Regions from separate parts of the Clostridium perfringens genome, predicted to be linked through region 1. Evidence: riboswitches for the same ligand, from Rfam matches in the RefSeq annotation. Region 1 holds a riboswitch; each other region holds the start of a gene.

Region 1 (3,526 bases):
AGCTCTAGCCATATTTATAGGATCTTCTGAGGATGCTATGGCAGTATTAACTAAACAAGCTGCAGCTCCCATTTCCATAGCTTCCATAGCCTGTGATGGCTTTCCTATACCTGCGTCAACTATAATAGGAATATCTAATTCATCTATCATTATTTGAATCAATTCTTTAGTCTTTAACCCTCTATTACTTCCTATTGGTGCACCAAGTGGCATTACAGCTGCCGCTCCAGCTTCTATTAATCTTCTTCCTGCATAAAGATCTGGACACATATAAGGAAGGACAATAAATCCTTCATCAGCTAATACCTTAGTTGCCTTTATGGTTTCTTCATTATCTGGAAGCAAATACTTAGAATCTGATATAACTTCTATCTTTATCCAGTTTCCACATCCCATAGCTCTTGCTATCCTTGCTATTCTAATAGCCTCCTCTGCATTAGTTGCCCCAGAAGTATTAGGAAGTAGTATTACATCCTTAGGTATATTTTGAAGAATATCCTCTTCCTTATTATCTAAATCTACCCTTCTTAAGGCTAAAGTTATAACTTGAGAGCCACTTCCCTCTAAAATATCCTTTATTATTTCATTTGAAGGATATTTACCACTTCCAACAAAAAGTCTATTTTTTATCTCTACTCCACCTATTATTAACTTGTCCATAAAAAATTCCCCTTTTCTACTCACTACTCTTCTTATTTCTTCATATTTTAGACTAGTATTTTATTTTTTATATATAAACTCTGTCTAAAAAGCACTTAAAATCCACTCTATTTTTACTATTATTTATTTTTAAAATTCTATTTTGTTAACAGCTATATCTATAACTAAATTAGCCATGTGATTTGCACATATAGCCACTCTAGGAGCCATTAATCCACAGCCTTCCTTAGCTTCATTTACCAAATCTCCACAAATATAAAAATTATCTGTTATTTGCTTTGTTTTTATTAAATTTGAATCATAAAAACCAGCCATTCCTGAAGAGGAAATCAAAAATTTGTCCTTCATATTACCTAGAACATAATTAGCTAATAAGGCTTTATAATCTGGATTATCAAAGGCTTCTATTATTATGTCAGCGCCTTGTAAAATACCCATATTATCTTCAGAAAGCTTAAGATTTAAAGCTTCTATTTTTATAAAAGGATTTATTCTAATTAAGTTTCTTTTTAAAGCAGTTACTTTAAATTCTCCAATATCCTCAATATAATACTGTTGCCTATTTAAATTAGAAGGTTCTACTATATCAAAGTCTACTAAGCTTATACTTCCAACCCCTATTCTTCCTAAGGAAATAGCAATATTAGATCCAAGGCCTCCACATCCAGCTATTAAAACCTTAATTCTTTTTAGTTTTTCATGAATACCTGGTGTATGCCTAGATACCATTAGTTCTTCTAACTCCTCTTTATTAGGCATAATTCCCTTTTTTATAAAGACAATCCTATCTCCATCCTTAAGTTTCTTATCTTCTACAAGTGGAAATCCATTTAAAACTATAACATGAGAATCAGGAAATTCTTTATTTTTTAAAGAATATACTGTGCAATTTTCTTTTACCTCTCTCCACTTTTCATTAATCTTTATATTCATAAAGGTCCCTCTTATCTTTTTTCTCTTTTATTTTCACTCACCTTTTATTGTTTAGACTTCTTAAATACTTCTTAATCATCCTCCACCAACAAAGGCAATAATCTCAATTACATCTTCATGATTAAGTAAGATTTCATTATAATTACAGGAATTAACTATCTCTTTGTTTAGTTCTACAACAACTCTCTTACTATTTACATTTAAACTTTTTAGTAAATCATAAACTGTATTAAGTTCACCTTTTTCTACTTTCTTACCATTAACAATCATACCTTCACCTCTTTTCTATATTCTTAAGACTTTTATACCAACAAAAAAAGGTTTAGCAATATTGCTAAACCTTTTAAAAATATATTCTCTAATTAATCATAATAATATTTTCTAATATGAAAAATCACAACTTAAAATATACTTCCCTACGCTGGTATTAACCAAATCAGGTTATTAGAGTTAGGACTTATTATCCCTCTCAGCCTTTTACAGCACCCCTAGCAATATCTTAAAATTATTTGTTTTTATTTATCATAACTCAAAAAACATTTTTTATCAATTAGTTTTTTCCTTCTTTTCTAATCTTCTATTTTTCATTGTTATTAAATTATTATTTAACATAGCTGTTAATATTAATCCTATTAAAGCTATAATAGCACATGTTAAGAATAATTTAGTATATCCTGTATTCATAGTTTGTTGGAATGCAGTTTCTATTGCATCTTTAGCTCCATCTAAACTTTGCATATATGATTTTTCAATCATATCAATATTCATATGAGGATTATTTGCAAATTTGTCTCCTAAAGCTGCAAATTGTGATTGTACCATTCCTTTTATAAGACTAAATATATTAGTAACGCTGGCATTTCCCATTGAATTAGCAACATTTGAAGCTCCACCACTATTTGACATTATATTAGACATTCCATCTACATGTGGCATAACTTTTTGTAATGCTTCTGGTACTCTTCTACCTGCATCTGATATAAAGTTAATAAGAATATTTGGTGATACTGCAATACCTATGGATTTAATTAATGATACTGCTGATTGTCCAACTGTAGCCTCATTATCTGGTACTAAACTAAGCATTAAGTAATTTATTGGTGTTCCCATAGAGAATCCTAAACCAAATCCCATAATAGCTAAACCTATTATTAAGTTAACCATACCTGGATGTTTAGTTGTTACATATCCTTGATAAAGATTTCCTATGATAACTAAAGACATACCTATTAATAGTACTTTTTTAACTCCTATTTTATCTATGAATTTTCCACCTAAAGGTGCTGCTATACCTACAAATATTGCAAATATTGTAACTATATATCCACCACTACCCATTGGTGTTCTTAATATATTTTCACTAAATTGAGGAATAAATACTGTTGCCATTAATCCACAACCTACAACAAAGCTTAATATTAAAGTTATAGCTATTTCCTTATTAGTAAAGTAAGATAAGTTTATTACTGGATCTTCTGCTTTCTTTTCCACCCAAACTAATATTGGAATTGATATTATAAATATTAAAAGATATGGCCAAACATCTAGTGATTTTATTGAATTAGCAAAATCATAGAATTTTAAGTTTGTAGCTCCATACATTAAAGATAAAATTAATATTGTTAATACTCCTGAACCACAAACATCTAATTTCTTAATTCCTTGTGCAGAAGTATTTTCTTCTAATTTAGTTGCCATAAGTAATATTATTATACTGATTGGAACATTTACTAAGAATAAAAATCCCCAGTTTTTATCTCCAAAAATAGAAAGTATTCCTGAACCTAAGGTTGGTCCTACAACTGTTGCTATTCCATATACTCCTCCAATCATCCCTAAAGCTGAACCTCTTTTTTCAACTGGGAATGATGTTCCTATGTACGCTGTAGCTATTGGCATTATACCTCCGCCACCTATTGCTTCTATAACTCTT
Region 2 (3,526 bases), 300 kb from region 1:
AACTAATAATCCATTAGCCATTTTTGTTATATCTTTTAATTCATCATGATGGGTAGCCATAAGAGGTAAGCCTCCATAATTAATGGTTACTTGTGCTAAATCATTAACTGTAACATAATTAGTTATCATATGTATTAAAGGATTTTCTCTTTTTAAAACTTCCATTTTTATTCCTCCTAGTAAAATTTATAGAAATGATGTGTTGGTCCAACACCCTTTCCAAGTTCAAAGCCATTTTTTATAGCACCTGTAATATATTCTTTTCCACCTCTCACAGAATCAACTATATTCATTCCCTTTGATAAATTAGCTGTAATAGCTGATGATAAGGTACATCCTGTTCCATGAGTATGCTTTGTATTTATTCTCTCTTCATTAAAAAGAGTAAAGTTTTCACCATCATATAAAATATCTATGGCCTCTCCTTCTAAATGTCCACCCTTAATTAAAACATTTTTTGCTCCTAATTTTTTAAGATCACAGGCTGCTTTTTTCATATCTTCTATTGTAAGTATTTCTCTACCTAATAATTCTTCTGCCTCTGGTAAATTTGGAGTTATCAAAGTAGATATAGGTATTAACTTTTCTATTAAAGTATTTTTTGCATCATCTGATAAAAGCTTAAATCCACTTTTTGAAATCATAACAGGATCTAATACTATTTGAGGCAATTTTTCTACTCTTCCTAAAGCATTACTTATGGCTTCTATTGATTCAATTTTAGATACCATGCCTATTTTTATGGCTCCTACTTCTATATCATTAAAAATAACATCTATTTGTTTTTCTATTATTTCAGGAGTAACATCCATTATTCCAAAAACTCCTTGAGTATTCTGAGCTGTTATGGCAGTTATTATACTCATTCCGTAAACTCCATTAGCAGAAAAAGTTTTTATATCAGCCTGTATTCCTGCTCCCCCCGAACTATCTGACCCTGCAATTGTTAATGCATTAAATAATTTACTCATATTTTTCACTCCTTCTAAAAAAGAAAAAGCATATACAGCCCTAAGGCTATATATGCTTTAAAATCAATTTAAATATATGTGTCTCTTGGGCTTCCCTACGCTGGTATTAACCAGATCAGGTTAAAGGGTCAAGAAATTTCATTTCTAATCTCAGCCAGACACTACTGGCACCCCTAGCTATTTTTTATGCTATTTTCTAATCCAAATGATATCATAGTCACCCTTCTTTTTCAACATACCTTTTTTGAAATTTTTTAATTTAAGGATTATAATCTTAAATATATGATGAAGCTTAGGAGGATATTTTATGGTTAGCTTAGTTTTAGAAGGAGGAACTTTTCGTCCTATTTTTAGTGCAGGAGTTATGGATGCTCTTCTTGATAATAATATAATATTTCCTTACTGTATTGGAGTTTCAGCAGGAATAACTAATGGTTTTTCATATTTTTCTAATCAAAAAGGAAGAAATATTGAAATATTAAAAAAATATAGAAATGATAAGAGATATTTAAGTCTTTCTAACTTCTTTAAGTGTAGAAGCATCTTTGGTTTAGATTTTGTATTTGATGAATTAGCAAATAAACTCTTCCCTTATGATTTTAATGCACTTTCAAATTATAAGGGAAGAGTTTTAGTAGGTGTTACAAATGCTAACACAGGAAAAACAGAATACTTAGATGGAAAAGTTAAAGATGAAAAATATATGGCTTTAAGAGCAACTTGCGCTATTCCTATACTTTTCCCAGCAATAAAAATAAATGGAAATGAATATTATGATGGTGGACTATTAGATCCTATTCCAATAAAAAAAGCTATAGCAGATGGAAATGAAAAACACTTAATAGTTCTTACTAGACCTAAAAGTTATAGAAAAACCTTAGGAAAAAGTAATAAGTTAGCATCTAAAATAGTGGGACGTAAATACCCTAACTTAAAAGATACATTTTTATCAAGACATATAAAATATAATGAAACAGTAAAATTTTGCGAAGAATTAGAAAGAGCTGGGAAGGCGATTATAATAAGACCAAATGAAGATGAAGCTATTGAAAGTTTTGAAAAAGATGTAACTAAATTAGAAGAGGCTTATAACTATGGATATAATGCCTGTATAAAAAACTTAGAAAAAATAAAGGCTTTATTTTAATATTAAGCTCTATTTTAAATCTTAATTTATATTTTAAAATTATTTTTACCATAACTAAAAGAGACTACATAAAAAATTTCATGTAGTCTCTTTTAGTAAATAAAATTAAATTTATCTTTAAAGTCTTTTGCAACTTTCTCTTTCTATTAGTTTTACAGGTAAAACTATTTTCTTAGCTATTTCTCTTCCTGTTCTCATTCTCTCTAAAAGTGTCTCAACGGCAATACTTCCCATATGATCTGTAAAAACTTTTATTGTTGTCAAGGAAGGTGTCAAAAATTTAGCAGTACATATATCATCAAAACCTAATATACTTATATCCTCTGGTATTCTTAATCCTTCTTCAAATATTGCTTTGTAGGCTCCTATGGCCATAGGATCACTAGCTATAAAAAATGCTGTAGGAAGATCCTTCTCTTTTAATACCTTCTTCATAAGTTCATAACCATGCTCTGGTAAAAATCTTCCCTTTAGAACCCACTTTTCTTTATAGTTACCCATTTTCTCCATATATTCTTTAAAGGTTTTCTCTCTGTAATTTACCTTTCTTATGGACTCATTTCCATTATGAGGAATTGATTCACCACCTAAATATCCAATATCTTTATGGCCTAAGGATGTTAAATAATCTAAACAAATATTTACTCCATACTTAAAATCTACTACCACTGAATCGTATTTCCACTCTTCTGGAGAAGAATCTACAAAAATTATGTTCTTAGATAGCTTTTCCATTAAGCTTATCTCTTCTTCTTCAAATATTCCAATAGCTAATATTCCATCTAAATCCCTATATTCTCTTGTTCCTTCATTGATTATCTTTTGAAAATCTATTGGTTTAAATTTAATTTTTTCTTCATTACACTTTTTCTCAACAGCCATTCTTATTGAAAGAAAATATGGATCGTTTAATTCCTGTATTTCTGTGTACCAATAAACTATTCCTATGGTGTAATTTTTTATTTTATTTTTTCTTTCTTTTACTGGTACATAATTTAATTCTTCAGCTATTTCCATTACTTTTTTTCTTGTTTCTTCAGATACGTTAAGCGTTTCATCTAAATTTAAAACTCTAGATACAGTAGCTATTGAAACTCCAGCACCCTTTGCAATATCTTTAATAGTAGCCACATAATCACTCCTTACTTTTCTTATTTTATATTATATATTTTTTTACTAAAATTTTCTAACCTTTTCTTTGTATAATATATAAAATTTAACTAAACAAATATAAAATAATACTTTCTTTATTATTTTTTAACAAATTTCCCTTGTTTTATTTCCATTTTATGTTATAATTTACTTAAAATTACAATAAAGTTTTAAGGTAAAATAGGGAGGACTTATTATGAAAAAGAAAGGTTTAGCACTAATTTTAATTTCAGCTTTAACTATGGGTACTTTAGTT
Region 3 (3,526 bases), 1.1 Mb from region 1:
TTAAATCTTCTCTTGAAGAAATCCTCATCTATTTCTTCATCTATATCTTTAGTCATTATTCTTATAGTTATTTTACTTCTGTCATTTATATAGCCTTTTCCTAAGAAATAACCTTTATGATTGTAAACTTCAACTATATCTCCGTTTTCATAATCTCCATCATATTCGTTTATTTCATCAATATATATCCAAGGTCTGCCTTGTTCAGCTTTTTTGTTTTTACCTTTGTGTAAATAAAACTTACTCGCCATTTAAATAGCTCCTTCCAAAATAATTCTTATAAGATTATAACATATTCTAGGCTTTCCAATAGGTTTAAAATGCATTTAAGAAAAATAAATTGGTACTTTAGAATAATAAGATAATATTTAATATATATTTCTAATAAGAGTAATTTTAAGGATTGAAAAAAATGATAAAAGCTATAGTTATTCCTACACCTAAAAGATTAAAGAAATACATAAGAGATACTGACTTTAAAAAGAAGGCGAAATCTTTTGTTACTCCAGAGAGAGCTATTATATATGGAACCATAGGAACAGGTGTAACCATAATGTCTCTAAGTGATGTACCAGCTAAGCCCTTTGTTATAGGAAGTTTATTATATCATGGCATTGCCTATGAAATTTTAGAAAAGTGGTATGATGAGTATGGTAATGACGAAGAGCTTAGAGAAATGATGATGCAAAATAGAGATTATTGGAATAATTTTTATATGAGGTTTTAAACTATAAAAAATTTATGGGTAAAAATCAATACACATCTAAAATAGATACTTAATTTAAAATATAACTAGAATTTATTAGGAAAAATATATATAATAATTATAGACTTTATAGCTAGGGGTGCCTTTGGCTGAGAGATAACATTTCGTTATTAACCCTTAAACCTGATCTGGATAATACCAGCGTAGGAAAGCCTGTAGAAAGTTTTATAATAGTATTTTATATGGTTAGATTATTATGACTTTTTATAAATTAAGCTACATCCTACATGGATGTAGCTTTTATTTTTTTATTAGACATATTATAACAGGCTATGATTATAAACTAAAAATTGTATGAAGTTTTTAGTTAGAGTTTTATAAAACTTTGAGGTAATTCTTATTTGGGCTATTAGGTTTAATCATAAGATTAAAGGAGATATAGAATATGAGATTTACAGAAAAATTATTAAAAGAAGCAATGCCTATATGGGAGAAGTATTTAGATCACCCATTTATAAAGGAAATTGGAGAAGGAACTCTTGATAAGAATAAATTTAGAGAATATTTAGTTCAGGATTACCTTTATTTAAAAGAATATGCTAAAGTTTTTTGTGCTGGAGTAGTTAAAGCTAAAACTATGGAAGAAATGAAATTCTTTTATAATTCAACAAAGGGAACTATGGAGGATGAAACAGCGGTACATATAGAATATTTAAAAGGATTTGGTATATCAGAATTAGAAGCAGAGAAAAGAGAATATAAGAGTACTACTATAAGTTATACAAGCTATATGCAAGCAATAGCGTTAACCGGAGATTTAGATGAGATTGCTATTGCAACTTTACCATGTACATGGAGTTATAGCTATATAGGAAAATATATTTCAAAAAAATACTCTAACAAATTACAGGGGAATTTCTTTAAACCTTGGATTGATGAGTATGCTTCTGATGGATTTGATAAGTTTACAGATGAGTGGTTAGCTTACGTAGATAAAAAATGTTCAAACTTATCTGAAGAAAAACAAAAAAGATTAATAGATATATTTAAAAGAGCTAGTTTGTACGAACTTGATTTTTGGAATATGGCGTATGATGAAGGTGAAAAATAATGAGTGTTTATTTAGTAGCTTTAATTGGAATTTTAATATTAGGTTTATACATATTAGATTTAAGAAAACATAAAATTACAACAAGAGAAATTATCATGATTGGACTAAGTGTAGCTATTTCTTATGTGCTTTATATGATACCTTTAGTTAGATATCCTCAAGGTGGTGGAATAACTTTCTTTTCTATGCTTCCAATAATGCTTTTATCATTAGTATATGGAAGAACTGTTGGAGTTACAGGAGGATTGATATTTGGGCTTTTGAAAATATTAAACGGAGCTTTTATAGTACACCCAGTACAATTTTTACTTGATTACATACTGTCAAATATGGCTTTAGGACTAGCGGGATCATTTGAAATAGATAAGAAATATAAAATATTCTTTGGCTCACTTATGGCTGGTAGTATAAGTACTTTTGTAAGCATAATATCAGGAGTGATTTTCTTTGGTCAATATGCTCCTCCAGGAATGAATTTATGGATCTATTCAATAATTTATAATACAAGTAGTGCAGGAGTTGAAAGTTTATTAACAGCTATAGTGATAACAATAATGCCAATAAAAATGTTAGCTAAAAGAATGAAGCCTATAAATAATATATAGAAAATTTTAATAAGGAGTTGCATCATAATTAAATTAGATTATTTGATGCAGCTCTTATTTTAGTTTTGGAAGAAACTTGAGTTTATATTATAATGAAAATAAGATTTGTTTTGAAAAGGATGGATAATCGATGAATTTAATAACTCTTGAAAATATAAGTAAGAGCTATTCAGAAAAAATTTTAGCTAATAATGTATCTTTAGGAATAAATGAAGGAGAGAAGATTGGTCTTATAGGAGTTAACGGAACTGGAAAATCTTCTTTCTTAAAAATAGTTGCTGGAGTTGAAGAACCAGACGAAGGAACAGTAACAAAGGGAAATAGAGTAAGAATAGAGTATCTTGCTCAAACACCAGATTATGATGATAATGCTACTGTTTTAGAGCAAGTTTTTAAGGGTAACTCAGAGGAAATGAGAATATTAAGAGAATACGAAGAGTTACTTGAAAAAATAGATAAGGGTGAAGTTAAAGATAGTGATTCTGAAAGATTAATAAAGCTTCAAGGAAAAATAGATGCTTTAAATCTTTGGGATATGGAAAGTGAAGCAAAGAATGTTTTAACTAAGCTTGGAATAACTAATTTTGAAGAAAAAGTAGGAAATCTTTCTGGAGGACAAAAGAAGAGAATAATGCTTGCAGCTGCCTTAATAACTCCTTGTGAATTATTAATACTAGATGAGCCTACTAACCATTTAGATAATGAAACTATAAGTTGGTTAGAAGAATACTTAAATAGTAGAAAAGGCGCTCTTTTAATGATTACTCATGATAGATACTTCCTAGATAGAGTAACAAACAGAATATTAGAATTAGATAGAGGTAGATTATTTAGCTATGATGGAAACTATTCTGTTTTCTTAGAAAAGAAGATGGAGAGAATAGCCATAGAAAAAGCCAGTGAGGAAAAAAGACAAAATCTTATGAGAAAAGAATTAGCTTGGGTAAGAAGAGGTGCAAAGGCTAGAACTACTAAGCAGAAAGCTAGACTTCAAAGATTTGATGAATTAGTAAATCAAGAAGGATTTATTGAAAATGAAAATATAGAAATCTCTGTTATGGGAACAAGATTAGGAAAGAAAATAATAGAGATAGAACACCTAAA
Region 4 (3,526 bases), 1.3 Mb from region 1:
CTTAAAAGATTTATATCCTTTCCTTCTAGAATCTTATTCATATTTCTTATAGAGCACATTTTTCCACACATTGTACAACTATCTTTATGTTCAGGAGTAGATTCTTTTCTATATCTAATGGCTTTTTCACTATCTATAGCTAAAGAAAACATCTCGTCCCAATCTAGTCTTTTCCTAGCATCACTCATTTTATTATCTATGTCCCTTGCCCCAGAAATTCCTTTTGCTATGTCAGCTGCATGAGCCGCTATCTTTGTGGCAACTATTCCTTCCCTTACATCCTCTAAATTAGGAAGTCTTAAATGTTCTGCTGGTGTTACATAACAAAGAAAATCTGCTCCATAAGAAGCTGCCATAGCCCCTCCTATAGCACTTGTTATATGATCATATCCTGGTGCAATATCAGTTACTATTGGTCCTAAAACATAAAATGGTGCTCCATGGCATAATTTTTTCTCTAATAAAACATTAGCTTCTATTTCATTCATTGCCATATGCCCTGGACCCTCTATTATTACTTGTACATTTCTTTCCCAAGCTCTTTTTGTTAGCTCTCCAAGAGTAATTAATTCTTTGATTTGTACAGCATCAGTTGCATCAGCTATTGAACCTGGTCTACAAGCATCCCCTAAACTTAAAGTTAAATCATACTTTTCACATATATCTAATAATCTATCAAAATATTCATAGAAAGGATTTTCTCTATTATTTAATTCCATCCATGCAAAAAGAAGAGATCCTCCTCTAGAAACTATATTAGTAAGTCTTTTATTTCTTCTAAAAGTTTCAATTGTTTCTCTATTTAATCCAGCATGTATAGTAACAAAGTCAACTCCATCCTTTGCATGTTTTTCTACAACTTCAAAAAATTCATCAACAGTTATATCTTTAAGCTCTTTATCATAGAAACCTACTACATCATACATTGGTACAGTTCCTATCATAGCCGTAGAAACTTCTACAAGTCTTTTTCTAAAATCATAAGTTTTACCATAATTACTTAAATCCATTATAGATTCTGCATTCATATCTATTGCTTTTTTAACTTTTTCTAACTCTAATTCTATATTGGCACAGTCCTTTGAAATTCCTAGGTTAACATTTATTTTAGTTCTTAACCCTTGTCCAACACCTTCTGCACTTATACTTTTATGATTTTTATTAGCTGGTATTACAATTTTTCCTTCAGCCATTAAATTCATTAAAGTTTCAATATTAATTCCTTCTTTTTCTGAAACTACTTGCATTTCCTTTGTTATTATTCCTTTTTTAGCAGCATCCATTTGAGTTGTATAATTCATATTAGTTCTCCTTATTTTAATTTTTTAACTGCGCAGTTAAATTAATATAGGATCCTATTTTTTTATAAAAAATAAAAGCTTGCCATAAGGCAAGCTTAATAAACACTTATATAGATACATTTATAACTTTTTAAAGTATAAATATAAATAAACAACAGTTTATGCTTCCCTACGGTAGTACTAACTACATCAGGTTTTAAGGGTTAGATAGATATTATCCTCTCAGCATATAAAATGCACCCCTAGCACTTACGATTAAATATTCACTTTTTTTAAATTATACTATCAATTTTTTTCAATTTCAAGTAAATTTATAAAAATAAGTAATAATATACTTAATAATTATTTAAGCTAAATATAAAAAATATACTAAATTAAAACCAAGTAAAATATAAGTAGAAATTAAAAAAGCTTTAGAATAAGTTCCTATCTCATTCTAAAACTTTCCTAACTATTCCGATTTATATATTATAATTTAAGTTTTCTCTACAAAACAATGGAATTTTAAAAGCCTGTATGACAAAATCCACCGCCTCTATTTACACTTTTAAGTTTAGAAACATCATCTGTTTTTATAAAATTAGCTTTATAATATTTTGCTAAAACCATCTGAGCAATTCTATTTCCTTTTTTTATGTATATAGTTCCATATGGATTTCCGTTCTTATCTAAATAAATATATGTTTTTAATAACTTTTTATAAGCTTTTTTTCCTTCATCCTCATAAGAACTTATATCATGTCCTTTAGATTCTAAATAGTCGCTTAATCTTACTTCAGTATAATTATTTTTTAAATCATCTAATATACTTATATCATTAGCTATCTCATAAGGAAGATTGGCTATATTATAATTATTTTCTAAAATTACTGATATATCACTAACTGAATCAGCATCAATAGTTCCTATTGAGTTTGAAATTTTTAAGTTTGTTCTTAAAGAAAGTCCACTTCTAGCCCTAATTTGAAGCTCCATATTATCAGGAATTGCAAACTTTAACCCTAGTGGAATTGCAACCTTTTCAAAAGGTCTTATAACCATATCCTCTGCTGCAAAAAGGTCTGCTCCTGCGGCTAATGGTGTTTCATATTTAGGTGTTTCTCCATTTTTATCATATTGAATATATACATCTCTCACTCTTTGTTCTCCCGCCATAAAATTCACCTCCATCTTTAGTAAAAATTATATTTTAAAATCCCCCTATTAACAAATGTGTAAATCATCCATATTCTTAATTGAAAGTTGTATTATTAACATTTTGTTAATATATTTTCTTTATTCTTACATTTACAACTTATTACTTTTATTAAGAATTTTTTTATAGAAAAACTTAATTTTCTATAAAAAAATAACAGGTTTAATCTCTCTAACCTGTTACTTTTTACTTATTTAAAATTATTTTTAAAAATTATTTCTATTCATGTTATATATACAAATTCCAGCAATAGCACCTGTTATAAATACAGTTGCTAAGTTCCATATCTTAAATATATAAACTCCAAAATAATGAACTAACACAATTAAAATTAAAGCTATAACTATGTGGATAATCCATTCCCACTTAGGCTCTATTTTAAAAGCTCCAAACATTTTATCAGTTAACCTTATTTTTTTATCAATTAATCCATATAAAACAGCAAATAGAATTGTTGATATAACAAACACTAATGCTTCCAATATATTTTGTAATAAAAGCATTCTATCCATAGTTTCTTCCCTTTCAATTCATCCTTAATAGCTATATTATACCATTTTAAAGAATAGTAAGTGAACTTTACAATTAAAATTAATATATCATTTAGACTTTAAATCCACCTAATCTATGGAGATAATACTATTCCTTATTTTTAGTCTAAACCTAAAGAATAAACTAATAAAAATATATCTTTTTACAAATTATTTTTTAAAGGAAGCAATTAAAATTCCAATAAAAATTCCATTTATACTTGAAACTACAAAATTTCCAATCCCATAAGGAATACTTAAGTATTTAAATATTATGTAACTTAAAACTAAAACTATTATTGCAGTTATTATAACTATTAAATCATATATAAACTTATCCTTAAAACTTTTATGTCCCCACAAAATTCTAGTATTACTATCCCTAAGTTTATATAAGAAAAATAACACTATAATTATTCCAATAACAGTACTTGTATGTTGAACTAACTTATATATATAAATTTCTTCTCCACCAAATAGTATAATTTTTTGTCTAAGCC

What was found. A riboswitch is a leader RNA that binds a small molecule or an ion and turns the genes downstream of it on or off. The one in region 1 is predicted to bind thiamine pyrophosphate.
Region 2: another riboswitch for thiamine pyrophosphate. It lies ahead of thiD (bifunctional hydroxymethylpyrimidine kinase/phosphomethylpyrimidine kinase); the one in region 1 lies ahead of thiS (sulfur carrier protein ThiS).
Region 3: another riboswitch for thiamine pyrophosphate. It lies ahead of tenA (thiaminase II); the one in region 1 lies ahead of thiS (sulfur carrier protein ThiS).
Region 4: another riboswitch for thiamine pyrophosphate. It lies ahead of thiC (phosphomethylpyrimidine synthase ThiC); the one in region 1 lies ahead of thiS (sulfur carrier protein ThiS).

What each region holds. Positions count from the first base shown of each region.
Region 1 covers NZ_CP065681.1:1,488,237-1,491,762, reverse strand. The annotation lists gene I6G60_RS07345 (thiazole synthase) at 1-660, opposite strand, end outside; gene thiF (sulfur carrier protein ThiS adenylyltransferase ThiF) at 790-1,593, opposite strand; gene thiS (sulfur carrier protein ThiS) at 1,669-1,863, opposite strand; TPP riboswitch at 1,990-2,093, opposite strand; gene I6G60_RS07330 (MFS transporter) at 2,140-3,526, opposite strand, start outside.
Region 2 covers NZ_CP065681.1:1,787,564-1,791,089, reverse strand. The annotation lists gene thiM (hydroxyethylthiazole kinase) at 1-165, opposite strand, end outside; gene thiD (bifunctional hydroxymethylpyrimidine kinase/phosphomethylpyrimidine kinase) at 177-971, opposite strand; TPP riboswitch at 1,047-1,156, opposite strand; gene I6G60_RS08680 (patatin-like phospholipase family protein) at 1,279-2,118, shown strand; gene I6G60_RS08675 (LacI family DNA-binding transcriptional regulator) at 2,236-3,249, opposite strand; gene mglB (galactose/glucose ABC transporter substrate-binding protein MglB) at 3,467-3,526, shown strand, end outside.
Region 3 covers NZ_CP065681.1:437,665-441,190, forward strand. The annotation lists gene I6G60_RS02255 (class I SAM-dependent rRNA methyltransferase) at 1-251, opposite strand, end outside; gene I6G60_RS02260 (hypothetical protein) at 413-727, shown strand; TPP riboswitch at 832-933, shown strand; gene tenA (thiaminase II) at 1,152-1,817, shown strand; gene thiT (energy-coupled thiamine transporter ThiT) at 1,817-2,422, shown strand; gene I6G60_RS02275 (ABC-F family ATP-binding cassette domain-containing protein) at 2,553-3,526, shown strand, end outside.
Region 4 covers NZ_CP065681.1:2,779,107-2,782,632, forward strand. The annotation lists gene thiC (phosphomethylpyrimidine synthase ThiC) at 1-1,301, opposite strand, end outside; TPP riboswitch at 1,451-1,555, opposite strand; gene I6G60_RS13015 (dUTP diphosphatase) at 1,806-2,456, opposite strand; gene I6G60_RS13020 (hypothetical protein) at 2,703-3,008, opposite strand; gene I6G60_RS13025 (DUF4184 family protein) at 3,198-3,526, opposite strand, start outside.